One region of the Leifsonia sp. GW821-FHT13C09 genome, then DNA from elsewhere that is predicted to be linked to it. Evidence: predicted binding sites of a transcription regulator. Region 1 holds the regulator's gene; the other holds the start of a gene.

The links. Region 1 encodes LexA, which represses DNA repair genes until DNA is damaged. Its sites were predicted from a motif close to TCGAACANNTGTTCGA; they were not measured.
Region 2: imuA' (DnaE2-dependent mutagenesis accessory factor ImuA') is a predicted target of LexA. The motif match lies at 1,588-1,603, and genes of this name have one in related genera.

The regions. Positions count from the first base shown of each region.
Region 1 is NZ_JBXAPS010000001.1:320-7,374, forward strand. It holds gene AC1ROW_RS00005 (methylenetetrahydrofolate reductase) at 1-968, shown strand, start outside; gene metE (5-methyltetrahydropteroyltriglutamate--homocysteine S-methyltransferase) at 965-3,319, shown strand; gene AC1ROW_RS00015 (metallopeptidase family protein) at 3,408-3,758, shown strand; gene lexA (transcriptional repressor LexA) at 3,836-4,504, opposite strand; gene AC1ROW_RS00025 (LysM peptidoglycan-binding domain-containing protein) at 4,768-5,118, shown strand; gene AC1ROW_RS00030 (histidinol-phosphate transaminase) at 5,581-6,705, shown strand; gene hisB (imidazoleglycerol-phosphate dehydratase HisB) at 6,702-7,055, shown strand, end outside.
Region 2 is NZ_JBXAPS010000001.1:565,254-572,308, forward strand. It holds gene AC1ROW_RS02660 (DUF1707 domain-containing protein) at 1-146, opposite strand, end outside; gene AC1ROW_RS02665 (DUF6504 family protein) at 249-539, shown strand; gene AC1ROW_RS02670 (DUF3097 domain-containing protein) at 614-1,465, shown strand; gene imuA' (DnaE2-dependent mutagenesis accessory factor ImuA') at 1,614-2,309, shown strand; gene AC1ROW_RS02680 (DNA polymerase Y family protein) at 2,310-3,881, shown strand; gene AC1ROW_RS02685 (error-prone DNA polymerase) at 3,968-7,055, shown strand, end outside.

The DNA of each region.
Region 1 (7,055 bases):
CCGACGCGCGGTTCTCATTCGAGCTGTATCCGCCGCGCAACGAACGCGCCGCCGCCGCACTGCCGGCGACGATCGACCGCCTCGCCGCCGCCGGTCCCGACTTCATCTCGGTGACCTACGGGGCGAACGGCTCGTCGCGCGCGTCGTCGCTGGAGGTGCTGCGCTACATCCTCGAGCGCACCGATGTGAGCCCGATGGCGCACCTGACCTGCGTCGGCTCCACGCACGCCGAGGCGAACCGGCTCATCCGCGAGTTCCTCGACGCCGGGATCCGGCGCTTCCTCGCGATCCGCGGCGACCCGCCCGCGGGGCTGGCGCCGGGGGAGGACGGGCTCGGCGACATCAAGAGCTCCTCCGAGCTCGTCCAGCTCATTCACCGGGTGCAGGCCGAGCGCGTCCCGTACGGCGCCCTGCCGGTGCCCGGGCTCCCGGCTCAGGCCGTGCTCTCGCATCGCGAGCGCGTGCAGATCGCGGTCGCGGCGTTCCCGCACGGGCACCCGTCGCGTACCGTGTCGCAGGACATCGACGCCCTCCTCGCCAAGCAGGCGGCCGGCGCGAACCTGGGGATCACCCAGCTCTTCTTCCACGCCGAGGACTACCTCTCGTTCGCGCAGCGGGCGAAGGACGCCGGTGTGACGTTCCCGATCCTGCCCGGCATCATGCCGGTCACCTCGCCGGCGCGGCTCGCCCGCATGCTGGAGCTCAGCGGCGAGGACCTCCCGAGCGACCTCGCCATCCAGCTCGAGGTCGAACCGGACGACGAGGGCCGCCGCGAGCTCGGCATCGCCTGGACCGCGCGCCTGGCCCAGCGGCTGCTCGACGGCGGCGCTCCGGGTATCCACCTCTACACGTTCAACCAGCACAGCGCCGTCCTCTCGGTCCTCGAGAGGGTGGGGCTGCTGGATCCGACCCCCTCCACCATTTCCACCACCTCCGCCACCTCGCAGAAAGCAGGCGACCCCGCATGACCGACACCACCACCGAACGTCCCGCCTTCCCGGTGGGCACCATCATCGGCTATCCGCGCATCGGCCGGCGCCGCGAGCTCAAGAAGGCCGTCGAGGCGTTCTGGGCCGGGCAGAGCACGGCTGACGAGCTGGAGGCCACGGCCGCCGCGCTGCGCGCCTCCACCCGCGAGCGGCTGGCCGCGCTCGGCCTCGGCCGCGACGACGCCGCGATCCCGGAGAGCTTCAGCTACTACGACCAGGTGCTCGACGCCGCGGTGACCGTCGGGGCCGTCCCGTCCCGGTTCGCCGGCCTCGCCGCGGCCGACGGCTCGGTCGATCTCGCGGGCTACTTCACCATCGCCCGCGGCGAGGGCGACAAGGCGCCGCTGGAGATGACCAAGTGGTTCGACTCCAACTACCACTACCTCGTGCCGGAGATCGGGCCGGAGACGGACTTCCGGCTCGCGTCCGACCGCATCGTCCGCGAGTTCGAGGAGGCCCGCGCCGCCGGGTTCGTCACGCGCCCGGTGATCGTCGGCCCGGTGACCTTCCTGCTGCTGAGCAAGCCGAGCGACGAGGCGCCGGAGGGCTTCCGCCCGCTGTCGCGGCTGGGCGACCTGCTGCCGGTCTACCGCGAGCTGCTGGCCCGCCTCGCCGCCGCCGGCGCGCCGTGGGTGCAGCTGGACGAGCCCGCGCTCGTCTCCGAGAGCATCGAGGAGCCGCGCACGGAGGTCCTCGAGGCCACCCGTGCGGCCTACGCCGAGCTGGGCGGCGCCACCGAGCGCCCGGCGATCTTCGTCGCTGCGCCGTACGGCAGCCTGGACGACGCCCTCCCGGTGCTCGCCGTGGCTCCGGTGGAGGCGATCTCCCTCGACCTGGTGAAGGGCGCCATCCCGACCGGCCTCGACGCAGCCGCCCGAACCGGCCTGGCCGGCAAGACGCTCGTCGGCGGCGTGATCGACGGCCACAACATCTGGCGAGGCGACCTGGAGGCCGCCTTCGGGAAGCTGACCGAGCTGCTCTCGTTGAGCCCCGATGTCGCCGTGTCGACGTCCACGTCGCTGCAGCACGTCCCGCACGATGTCGAGGACGAGCCGGACCTCGACGCCCGGCTGAAGACCTGGCTCGCGTTCGCCGACCAGAAGGTCGGCCAGGTTGCCGTGCTCGCGCGCGGGATCGTGGACGGCCACGAGGCGGTGCAGGACGAGCTGACCGCGGCGACCGCGGCGCTCGCCGACCGTGCCGCCGCACCGGGCGTGCGCGTCGAGGCCGTGCGCACCCGCGAGGCCGCGCTGACCCGCGCGGACTTCCGCCGCGGCGAGTACGGCGACCGGCAGGCCGCGCAGGACGAGGCGCTTCACCTGCCGTTCCTGCCGACCACCACGATCGGGTCGTTCCCGCAGACGGCGGACATCCGCCGCTCGCGCGCGCAGCTGGCCAAGGGCGTCATCGACGAGGCGGAGTACCTGGGCCGCATGCAGGCGGAGATCAAGCGCGTGGTCGACCTCCAGGAGGAGATCGGCCTGGACGTGATCGTGCACGGCGAGCCCGAGCGCAACGACATGGTGCAGTACTTCGCCGAGAACCTGGACGGCTTCGCGGTCACCCAGAACGGCTGGGTGCAGTCGTACGGGTCGCGCTGCACGCGCCCGTCGATCCTGTGGGGCGACGTGTCGCGGCCGAAGCCGATCACGGTGGACTGGTCGACCTACACGCAGACGCTGACCGAGAAGCCGGTCAAGGGCATGCTGACCGGGCCGGTCACGATCCTCGCGTGGTCGTTCGTGCGAGACGACCAGCCGCTCGGCGAGACCGCGCGTCAGGTGGCCCTGGCGCTCCGCGACGAGATCGCGGACCTGGAGGCCGCGGGCATCCGCGTCGTGCAGGTGGACGAGCCGGCCCTGCGCGAGCTGCTGCCGCTCAAGCGCGCCGACCAGCCCGGGTACCTGGAGTGGTCGGTGGGGTCGTTCCGGCTCGCGACCTCCGGGGTGGCGGACGCGACCCAGATCCACACGCACCTCTGCTACTCGGAGTTCGGCGTGGTCATCGACGCGATCCGCAACCTGGACGCGGACGTGACCAGCATCGAGGCCGCCCGCAGCCGCATGGAGGTCGTGCACGACATCCAGCGCTCCGGCTTCGAGCACGGGATCGGCCCGGGCGTCTACGACATCCACTCGCCGCGCGTGCCGTCGGTCGCCGAGGTGACGGAGCTGCTGGAGACGGCGCTCAGCGCCATCCCGGGCCGTCAGCTCTGGGTGAACCCGGACTGCGGGCTCAAGACCCGCGGCTACGACGAGACCGTGGCCTCGCTGCGCAACATCATCGCGGCGACGCGCGACGTGCGGGAGCGCGTGGGCGTGAACGCCTGACCTTCGCGCCGGCCGAGGCCGCGCTACCCCTGTTCCGCTCTCCGCGGACGGGGGAGCGCGGCCTCTGCCGTTCGGGGATGATGAGCGCATGGTGCGCATCGCGGACGACGAGTTCGAGCGGCTCGTGGACGACGTCTTCGACGGTCTGCCTGACGACATGGTGCGGCCGCTGGAGAACGTGGCCTTCATCATCCAGGATCAGCCGCCCGGCGCTCGGCCGCGGCTGTACGGGCTGTACACCGGCCATCCGCTGACGCGGCGCGGGGTCTACGGGTTCGGGGAGCTGCCGGACCGGATCACGCTGTTCCGCAACAACCTCGAGGCGTCATGCGAGACGGTCGAGCAGCTCCGCGAGCGAGTGCGCGTCACCCTCGTGCACGAGATCGGCCACTACTTCGGCCTCACCGACGCCCGCCTCCAGGAACTCGGCTGGGCCTGACCCCACCCCTCCGCAGCCGAGACGTGACTAATCGCGGAAATCGCCGTGGCGATTCCCGCAACTAGTCACGTCTCGGGTCAGACGGCGCGGAGGACGGCGACGACTTTGCCGAGGATTGTGGAGTAGTCGCCGAGGATCGGCTCGAAGTTGGAGTTGCGGGGGAGCAGCCAGGTGTGGCCGTCGCGCTGGCGGAACACCTTGACGGTGGCCTCCTCGTCGAGCATGGCCGCGACGATGTCGCCGTTCTCCGCGGTGTTCTGCGCGCGGACGACCACCCAGTCGCCGTCGCAGATGGCGGCGTCGATCATGGACTCGCCGATCACCTTGAGCATGAAGAGCTCGCCGTTTCCGACGAGCTGGCGGGGGAGCGGGAACACCTCCTCCACCTGCTGCTCGGCGGTGATCGGGACGCCGGCGGCGATGCGGCCGACGAGCGGTACCATCGCGGCGTCGCCGACCGGGGTCTGGCTCTCGAAGTCGGGGGTGGCCGACGGCAGGTCGATGAGGATCTCCAGCGCACGCGGCCGGTTCGGGTCGCGGCGGAGGTAGCCGCTGAGCTCGAGCTGGTTGAGCTGGTGGGTGACGGACGAGAGGCTGGAGAGGCCGACGGCGTCGCCGATCTCGCGCATGCTCGGCGGGTAGCCGCGCTGGCTCACCGACCGCTGGATCACGTCGAGGATGGCGAGCTGCTTCTCGCTGAGGTTCTTGCGGCGCCGCGTGCGCGGAGCCTGGTTCTCGTTCGACACGCTCGTCCCTTCGTGACCGTCGCCGGCACCCGGGGGAACCGAATGTCGGTGGTGCCTGGTTGTCTTACGTCCAGACAATCGAAACTGTATCCACAGTACGGCTGCCCGACAAACATGTGTTCGAGTGTGTCTCGAAATACGTGCGGGTTTTTTCGCCGGCCCGAGGATTGCGGTCTCGAACATTCGAAGATATATTCGGAACAGAGCTTCGACCGGAGCCTTTGGAGGTCACGATGAGCACAGCAGTGATTCACAGCGTTGGTATGAACAACGTCGAGGTGGGTGGCGCGCAGGCGGCCGGGCGTGTTCGGCTGCGGCTCACGCGGCGCGGGCGCGTCGTGCTGACGATGCTCGTGGCGCTGCCGATCGTGATCGGTGCGATGGTGTTCGCGCTCAACGGCGGGGGTGCGGCTGCGACCGGCGAGCAGACGCACGTGACCTTCCACTACGTGACGGTCCAGTCGGGCGACTCGCTGTGGTCGGTGGCGTCGCGGATCGCGCCCAAGGCCGACCCGCGCGATGTGATCGCGGAGCTGGTGAGCCTGAATGGGTTGTCGTCGGCGGTTGTGACGCCGGGGCAGCAGTTGGCGATTCCTACGCGGTACGAGAAGTAGGGGGGGCTCGGGCGCGTCAGAACCGCCGGCGCTGCCGACCAAGGGGGGGAAAGAACGTGGGGGACATCGCCAACCTGCCTAGCGCCGCGTAGCTGCCCCGCGTGAGCGAGGTGGTTACCGCCCCCCACTCCTCACCACCCCAGGCCGCCGCCAAGGCAGGAGATTTGGTGCGACAGGCCGGGCGATTTCCTGCGGAAGGGGGTTCGGCAGGAGATTCGGGCGAGTTTTCCTGCGGGGCGGGGGATACCACCTCCACGGTCCGCCGCGACAGCGCCACCCCTGGGTGAAGGAGATTTGGTGCGACTGGCCGGGCAAACTCCTGCGGAAGGGGGTACGGCAGGAGATTCGGGCCGGTTCTCCCTTTTGCGGGGCGCAGTGGCGCGGCGGGTGTCGGGTCGCGGAGGGGGCGCCCCGGGGCGTCACACGGCGGAAGCGCCCAGCGGCGCTGACTACCATTGAAGGGTGACTTCTCTCTCCGATCTTCCGATCCGTGACGACCTGCGCGGCCGCACTCCGTACGGGGCGCCGCAGAAGGTCGTGCCCGTCGCGTTGAACGTGAACGAGAACACGCATCCGGTTCCGGAGGACGTCGCCGCCGACATCGTCGCGCGGGTCGCCGTCGCGGTGACCGGGGTGAACCGCTACCCCGACCGCGAGTTCACCGAGCTGCGCGAGGCGTTCGCCCGGTACCTCGGGCACGGACTCACGGCCGAGCAGCTCTGGGCCGCGAACGGGTCCAACGAGGTGCTCCAGCACATCCTGCAGGCTTTCGGCGGACCCGGGCGCAGCCTCCTGGGCTTCGCTCCGACGTACTCCATGTACCCGCTGCTCGCCTCCGGCACCGGCACGAGCTGGATCGCTGCCGGACGCGACGACGATTTCGAACTGTCCCCCGAGACCGCGGCGGCCGCCGTGCGCGAGCACGACCCGGACATCGTCATCCTCTGCTCGCCGAACAACCCGACCGGGACCCCGCTGTCGCTCGAGACGGTCGAGGCCGTCTACGCCGCGGCGCGCGGCATCGTGATCGTGGACGAGGCGTACGCGGAGTTCATGCCGGAGGGCGAGCCGTCGGCGCTCACGCTGCTCCCCGGGCGCGAGCGGCTGCTGATCTCGCGGACGATGAGCAAGGCGTTCGCGTTCGCGGGCGCGCGCGTCGGCTACCTGGCCGCCGATCCCGCCGTGGTGGACGCCCTGCGGCTGGTACGCCTGCCGTACCACCTGTCCGCTCTGACGCAGGCGGCAGCGCTCGGCGCGCTCGCGCATGCGGACGAGATGCTCGCGATGGTCGGCGAGATCCGGACGCAGCGTGACCGGCTCGTCGTGGAGCTCGCCGAGCTCGGCTACCTCCCGCACCGCAGCGGCAGCAACTTCGTGCTCTTCGGGGGTGTCGACGACCCGCATGCGGTGTTCGAGGCGCTCCTGGAGCGGGGCGTCCTCATCCGGGACGTCGGCATCCCGAACCACCTGCGCGTCACCGCGGGCACCGAGACCGAGACCACCGCGTTCCTGGAGGCGCTGCGCGCTCTCGGCCGCCCCTCCGGAGCCGCGACGGCCGGCGCCCAGTCGGTAAGCTCGCAGTCATGACGAATCGGACCGCCCAGCTTCAGCGCGCGACCAGCGAGTCGAGCATCGAGCTCAGCCTCGACCTCGACGGCACCGGGAAGTCCGACATCCACACGTCGGTCCCGTTCTACGACCACCTGCTGACCGCGTTCGCCAAGCACTCGCTCACCGACCTGACGGTGCGCGCGAGCGGCGACACCGACATCGACGTGCACCACACGGTGGAGGACGTCGCGATCGTCCTCGGTCAGGCCATCAAGAAGGCGCTCGGCGACAAGTCCAGCATCTCCCGCTACGGCGACGCGCTGGTCCCGCTCGACGAGGCGCTCGTGCAGGCCGTGGTCGACATCTCCGGACGCCCCTACCTCGTG
Region 2 (7,055 bases), 560 kb from region 1:
GACCGCGCGGACGCGATGCGCGACTGCAACTCGGCCTCGCTCAGCCTCCCCTGCGCGGCGTGCGACTGCAGCGCGGCGACGGCGCGCTCCCGTTCGTCGTTGCTGAGGCGCAGCGACGCGTTCGACGGATCCCCGAAGTCTGTCATGCGGTCAGTATGGCAGTACGACCGTATCCCTGGTGCGCTCCGTCGGTGCGCAGGTTTACACTTGCATTCGAACATACGTTCGATCGAGAGGAACCCGCGCTCATGACCGACATCGACGAGGCGGTGGCCGTGTGGACCACCGAGGACGGCATCCCGACCCGCCTGGTCTGGCGCTCCACGCGCTACCGGGTGAGCGACACCCCGACGGTGTGGGCGGAGATCTGCCCGTGGTGGAAGCCCTTCGGCGAGCACCGCTACGGGGTCGGGGCACTCCCGAGGGAGATCGGCGGCTGGCGGTTCCAGGCGACAAGCGACGGCGGGGTGGCCCACGTGTTCGACGTGCGGCACGACGCCGACGACCGGAGCTGGCGGCTGGTGCGGATCTTCGACTGACGGGCGACCGCATCCAGCCCTCGCCCGGGGAGCCTCCGCCACCCGGCCCCGCCCATCCCCTACCCTCTCTCAACGTGACGAACGACGACCGCTACGGATCCGATGTGCTGGCCACCGACTGGAGGAACACCGGACGGAAGGCCGTGCCGACCGTGGAGGCCGTGCGGGACCTGGTGGTCGAGGAGGCCGGCACCGGGTTCTGCGGCGCGATCGTGCGGCTGGAGGCGCAGACCGTCGAGCTGGAGGACTACTTCGGGGCGAAGCGCGTGTTCCCGCTGGGGGCGGCCTTCCTCATCGACGGGGAGCCCGTGAAGCTCGTCGTGCCGGGCCGCGCGCCTGCCGGCCGGGGGCGCACCGCCTCCGGCTCTTTCGCGGTCGGCGAGCAGAAGGCGCGCGTCGCCCGCGCCAGCCGCATCTTCGTGGAGGGCCGCCACGACGCCGAACTGGTGGAGCGCGTCTGGGGTGACGACCTCCGGGTGGAGGGCGTCGTCGTGGAGTACCTGGAGGGCGTCGACGACCTGGACGCGATCGTGCGCGAGTTCGCCCCCGACCGCGGCCGGCGTATCGGTGTGCTGGTCGACCACCTGGTGCCGGGCTCCAAGGAGAGCCGGATCGCCGAACAGGTCGCGCGCGGGCCGTACGGCGCGCACGTCCTCGTGGTCGGCCACCCCTACATCGACATCTGGCAGGCCGTGAAGCCGGCGCGGGTCGGGCTGGAGGCGTGGCCGTCGATCCCACGCTCCATCGAGTGGAAGCACGGCATCTGCGCCGCGCTCGGCCTCCCCCACGACACCCAGGCCGACATCGCCCGGGCGTGGAAGCGGATCCTCGGCCAGGTGCGAACCTACGCCGACCTGGAACCCGCCCTCCTCGGCCGCGTAGAGCAACTCATCGACTTCGTAACAGAACCCCTCCCCCGCGCGTAGCGCAGGAGATTCCGCCGCGACACGCGCCTGAACTCCTGCGGAACGACGCCCGGCAGGAGTTCCGGGCCGTTTCTCCTGTTGGCGCATCGGCGTATTTTCGACCCAGAATCCATTTGCGGTATTCGAACATGTGTTCGAAAATAGACGTATGTCCCTGGCAGTCGCACGCACCTTCCCCGACCCGGTCGCCGACCGGGCGCAGGTGCACGAGCTGCAGTCGCGCATCCGGCAGATGCAGGCGACCAAGCTGGACGCGCGGCGGCTGGAGACGCATCCCGCGCTGGCCGCGCTACTGCCCGGCGGCGCGCTCAAGGCCGGCGCCGCCTACACGGTGCACGGCTCCACCACGCTCCTGATGGCGATGCTCGCTGGGCCGAGCGCCGCGGGCGCCTGGTGCGGCGTGGTCGGGATGCCCGACTTCGGGGCGGAGGCCGCCGGCCGGTTCGGCATCGACCTGGAGCGGCTCGTGCTGGTGCCGCATCCCGGGCCGCAGTGGCTGACCGTCACCGCCGCGATGGCGGACGTGCTCGGCGTGATCGCCGTCGCGCCCCCGGAACGGCCGAAGAGCGGCGACGTCGCGCGACTGACCGCGCGGCTGCGGCAGCGGGAGGCCACGCTCGTCGTCGCCGGCGACTGGCCGCAGGCGGAGGCGGCGCTCTCCGTCGTCCGCAGCGGCTGGGACGGCCTGGGCGCCGGCGCCGGCTACCTCTCCTCCCGGCGGGTGACCGTGGAGGCCGCACCCCGCGGCGGGGCCGGCCCGCGGCGCCGCGCCGAGCTCTGGCTGCCGGCAGTCGACGAGACGTTCCGCGCCTCCGCCCCCACGCGCCTGGAGGCGGTGAGCTAGATGCGCCAGGTCACCCGCGCGATCGTGCTCTGGTGCCCCGACTGGCCGGTCATCGCCGCCCGGCAGCGCCTCGAGCTGCCCGCAGACGTGCCGCTGGCGCTGGTCGAGAAGGGGATGGTGTTCGCCTGCTCCGCGCACGCCCGCGCCGACGGCGTCACCCGCGGGCTCCGGGTCAGGGAGGCGCAGTCGCGCTGCCCGCAGCTGGAGATCGTCCTCTACGACCCGGTGCTGGACGCGCGCGCCTTCGAACCGGTGCTGACCGCGATCGAGGAGATCACCCCGGGCGTCCAGGCGGTGCGGCCGGGCACCTGCGTCCTGCGTGCGCGGGGGCCGGCGCGCTACTACGGCGGCGAGGAGGCAGCGGCGGCTGAGCTGCTGCGCTGCCTGGCAGGGCTGGAGGACGTGACCGGGCTCGCGCTCGACGACGTGCGGATCGGGATCGCCGACGGGCCGTTCGCCGCCGAGCAGGCGGCGCGCTCCACCGGGCCCGCGTCGCGCGTCCGCATCGTCCCGCCCGGCGGCTCCCCCGCCTTCCTCGCCCCGCTGCCGGTCGCCCAGCTCGGCCTCACCGAGCTCACCCCGCTGCTGCGCCGGCTGGGCCTGCGCACCCTCGGCGACCTGGCCCGGCTCGACCGGCTGGACGTCCGGGAGCGGTTCGGGGAGCGCGGCGAGCACGCCCACGACCTGGCCAGCGGGATGGACGGCGCCGCCGTGGTGCCGCGCACCCCGCCGAAGGTGCTCGACCGGGCGATCGAGTTCGAGCCTCCCCTCGACCGGGTCGACCAGGTGACCTTCGCGTTCCGCGGTACGGCCGAGCAGTTCGTGGCCGGGCTCACCAAGGCCGGGCTGGTGTGCACGTCGCTGCGCATCGAGGTGACCGACGAGCGCGGGAGGGTGAGCGAACGGAGCTGGCAGCACCCCCGGCTGTTCTCGGCCTCCGACGTGGTCGACCGGGTGCGCTGGCAGCTGCAGGGCGCCGGCTCCATCGACTCCGGGCTGGCCTCCCCGATCGCGAAGGTCGCCGTGGCGCCGGAGGCCGTCGACGACATCGGCCACCACGAGGACGGCCTGTGGGGCGGCGGCGCGGACGAGCGCATCCACCACGGCCTCACCCGCGTGCAGGGGATGCTCGGCCACGACGCCGTCGTCACCGCGACGATCGGCGGCGGCCGGGCGCTGTCCGACCGGCAGGTGCTCGTGCCGTGGGGCGACCGGCCGGTGGGCGTCGCCCGCTCGGACCGGCCCTGGCCGGGCTCGCTGCCGGCGCCCGCGCCCTCCACGGTGTTCGAGGTGCCGCGGCCGGTGGCGGTGCTGAACGCGGCCGGCGAGCCGGTGGAGGTCACCGACCGCGGCGACGTCACCGCGCCGATCGCGTCGTTCTCCCCCACCGGCGCCGCCCGGGACGCCCGGCCGGTCGACTCCTGGGCCGGCCCGTGGCCGGTGCGCGAGCGCTGGTGGGACGCGACGCTCGCGCGCGCCATGCACCGCTTCCAGCTGGTCGACGCCGACGGCACCGCCTGGCTGCTCGCCCTCACCGGCACCACCTGGTTCGCCGAGGCCCGCTATGACTAGCGCGCGCGTCCACCTGGCAGGACATGCCGCGTGGCCCGACCTCCAGACGGCGTGTTCTGCCACGTGGATGCGGGGAGGGGCGCGCGATGGGGTGGAATAATCCGCCGATCCCGTGGGCCGAGTTCGAGCGGCGGCTGAGCGGGCGGCGCACGAGCGAGCAGGAGCAGCCGGAGCGGCCGTCCTCCCGCAAGCGGCAGAAGTACGTCGCGCAGCCGATGCCCGAAGAGCCGGACGAAGGGCACGTCCGCTACGCCGAGCTGCACGCGCACAGCACCTTCAGCTTCCTCGACGGCGCCAGCGCGCCCGAGGAGCTGCTGGAGGAGGCCACCCGGCTGCGCCTGCACGGCCTCGCCCTCACCGACCACGACGGCCTGTACGGCGTGGTCCGCCTCGCCGAGGCCGCCGAGGCGTACGAGCGCGTCAAGACCGTGTTCGGCGCCGAACTGTCGCTTTCGCTCAGCCGGCCGCAGAACGGCGAGGCCGACCCGGAGGGCAGCCACCTCGTCCTGCTCGCCCGGCAGCAGTCCGGCTACCACCGGCTCGCCGCCGCCATCACCGCCGGCCAGCTCGCCGGTGAGGAGAAGGGCCGCCCGGTGTACGACCTCCCGACCCTCGCCGAGCAGTCCGGCGGCGAGTGGATGGTACTCACCGGCTGCCGCAAGGGCGACGTGCGCCTCGCGCTGGCCGAGCACGGCGAGCGGGCAGCCGAGCGGGAGGTCGCCCGCCTCGCCGAGCTGTTCGGCCACGACAACGTGCTGGTGGAGTTGATCGACCAGGGCGGCCCGCGCGACAGCACCGACAACGACGTGCTGGCCAGGATCGCCGGCCGGCTCGGCCTCCCGGTCGTCGCCACCAACAACGTCCACTACGCCACGCCCGCCCAGTACCCGCTCGCGACGGCGGTCTCGGCGGTGCGCGCCCGCCGCAGCCTGGACGAGATGGACGGCTGGCTGCCCGCCTCCGCCGCCGCCCACCTGCGCAGCGGCCGGGAGATGGCCGCCCGGTTCGCCCGCTACCCCGGCGCGGTCGAGCGCACCGCCGACATCGCCGACGACCTGGCGTTCCGGCTGCGCAGCGCCCGGCCGAAGCTCCCCCAGCAGGAGGTCCCGGAGGGCCACACCCCGATGAGCTGGCTGCGCGAGCTGACCTGGCGCGGCGCCGCCGAGCGCTACCCCGACCTCGACAGCAACCCGGCAAAGCGGGAGCGCATCGAGCGCGAGCTGGACGTGATCGAGGCGAAGGACTTCCCCGGCTACTTCCTCATCGTCCACGACATCGTGCGGTTCGCCCGCAGCCGCGGCATCCTCTGCCAGGGCCGCGGCTCGGCGGCGAACTCGGCGGTGGTCTACCTGCTCGGGATCACGGCGGTGGACTCGATCAAGTACGACCTGCCGTTCGAGCGCTTCCTCTCCTCCATGCGCGAGGAGGAGCCGGACATCGACGTCGACTTCGACTCCGACCGGCGCGAGGAGGTCATCCAGTACGTCTACGCGAAGTACGGCCGGCACAACGCCGCCCAGGTCGCCAACGTCATCACCTACCGGCCCAAGAACGCCGTGCGAGACATGGCGAAGGCGCTCGGCCACTCCACTGGGCAACAGGACGCCTGGAGCAAGCAGATCGACTCGTGGAGCAAGGTCACCACCACCGACGAGCACGACATCCCGGAGGCTGTCGTCGATCTCGCCCAGCAGGTGCTGAAGTTCCCGCGGCACCTCGGCATCCACTCCGGCGGGATGGTGCTCACCGACCGGCCCGTCGGCGAGGTCTGCCCGATCGAGCACGCCCGCATGGAGGGCCGCACCGTGCTGCAGTGGGACAAGGACGACTGCGCCTGGATGGGCCTGGTCAAGTTCGACCTGCTCGGGCTCGGGATGCTCTCCGCACTCGACTACTCGATGCGCACCATCGAGGCGTCGCTCGGCGAGTCGTGGACGCTGGACAGCATCCCGAAGGAGGAGCAGGGCGTCTACGACATGCTCTGCCGCGCCGACTCGATCGGGGTGTTCCAGGTGGAGAGCCGCGCCCAGATCGGCACGCTGCCACGCCTGCAGCCGCGCAGCTTCTACGACCTCGTGATCGAGATCGCGCTGATCCGGCCCGGGCCCATCCAGGGCGGCGCCGTGCACCCGTACATCCGCCGCAAGCTCGGCAAGGAACCGGTCACCTACCTGCACCCCGCGCTGGTGCCGGTGCTGGAGCGGACGATGGGCGTCCCGCTGTTCCAGGAGCAGCTCATGCAGATGGCCGTCGCCGTTGGCGACTGCACCGCGGAGGACGCCGACCTGCTGCGCCGGGCGATGGGCTCCAAGCGCGGCATCGAGAAGATCGGCGCGCTGCGGGCGAAGCTCTACGAGGGGATGGCGCACAACGGGATCGTCGGGGCCGACGCCGACGCCATCTACGAGAAGATCGAAGCGTTCGCCAACTTCGGTTTCGCCGAGAGCCACGCGATCAGCTTCGCGCTGCTGGTGTACGTCAGCTCGTGGATGAAGCTGCACTACCCCGGCGCGTTCCTCGCGGCGCTGCTGCGCGCGCAGCCGATGGGGTTCTACTCGCCGCGCACGCTCACGGCCGACGCCCGGCGGCACGGCGTGGTGGTGCGCCGGCCGGACATCCAGCTCTCCGGGGTGTTCCCGCTCCTGGAGGCCATCGACCCGACGCGGCAGGGGCCGACCGGCACCGACCCGTGCCTGGAGCACGACCAGCCTCCGGTCGGCAGCTTCGATCGCAGCGTGCCGCTCGACTTCGCCGCCCACCGCCGCGACGCCGGGCACGCCGTCCGGCTGGGCCTGGCGGGCGTGACCTCCATCGGCGAGACGCTCGCGGGGAAGATCGTGGCCGAGCGGGAGGCCTCGGGGCCGTACCGCGATCTGAGCGACCTCTCCCGCCGGGTCGGGCTGACGGTGACGCAGCTGGAGGCGCTCGCCGCGGCCGGCGCCTTCGAGGGGTTCGGGCTGTCCCCGCGCCAGGCGATCTGGGAGGCCGGGAACGCCGCCCAGGAGCGCCCGGAGTACCTGGCGGGCACCGCGATCACGGTGCAGCCGCCACTGCTGCCGATGCTCTCCCCGGCCGAGCAGCTCGCGAGCGACCTGTGGGCCACCGGGATCTCCACCGACGACCACCCGATCCGGTTTCTGCGGCCGGCCCTGGCGGCACGCGGCGTGCGCGCGG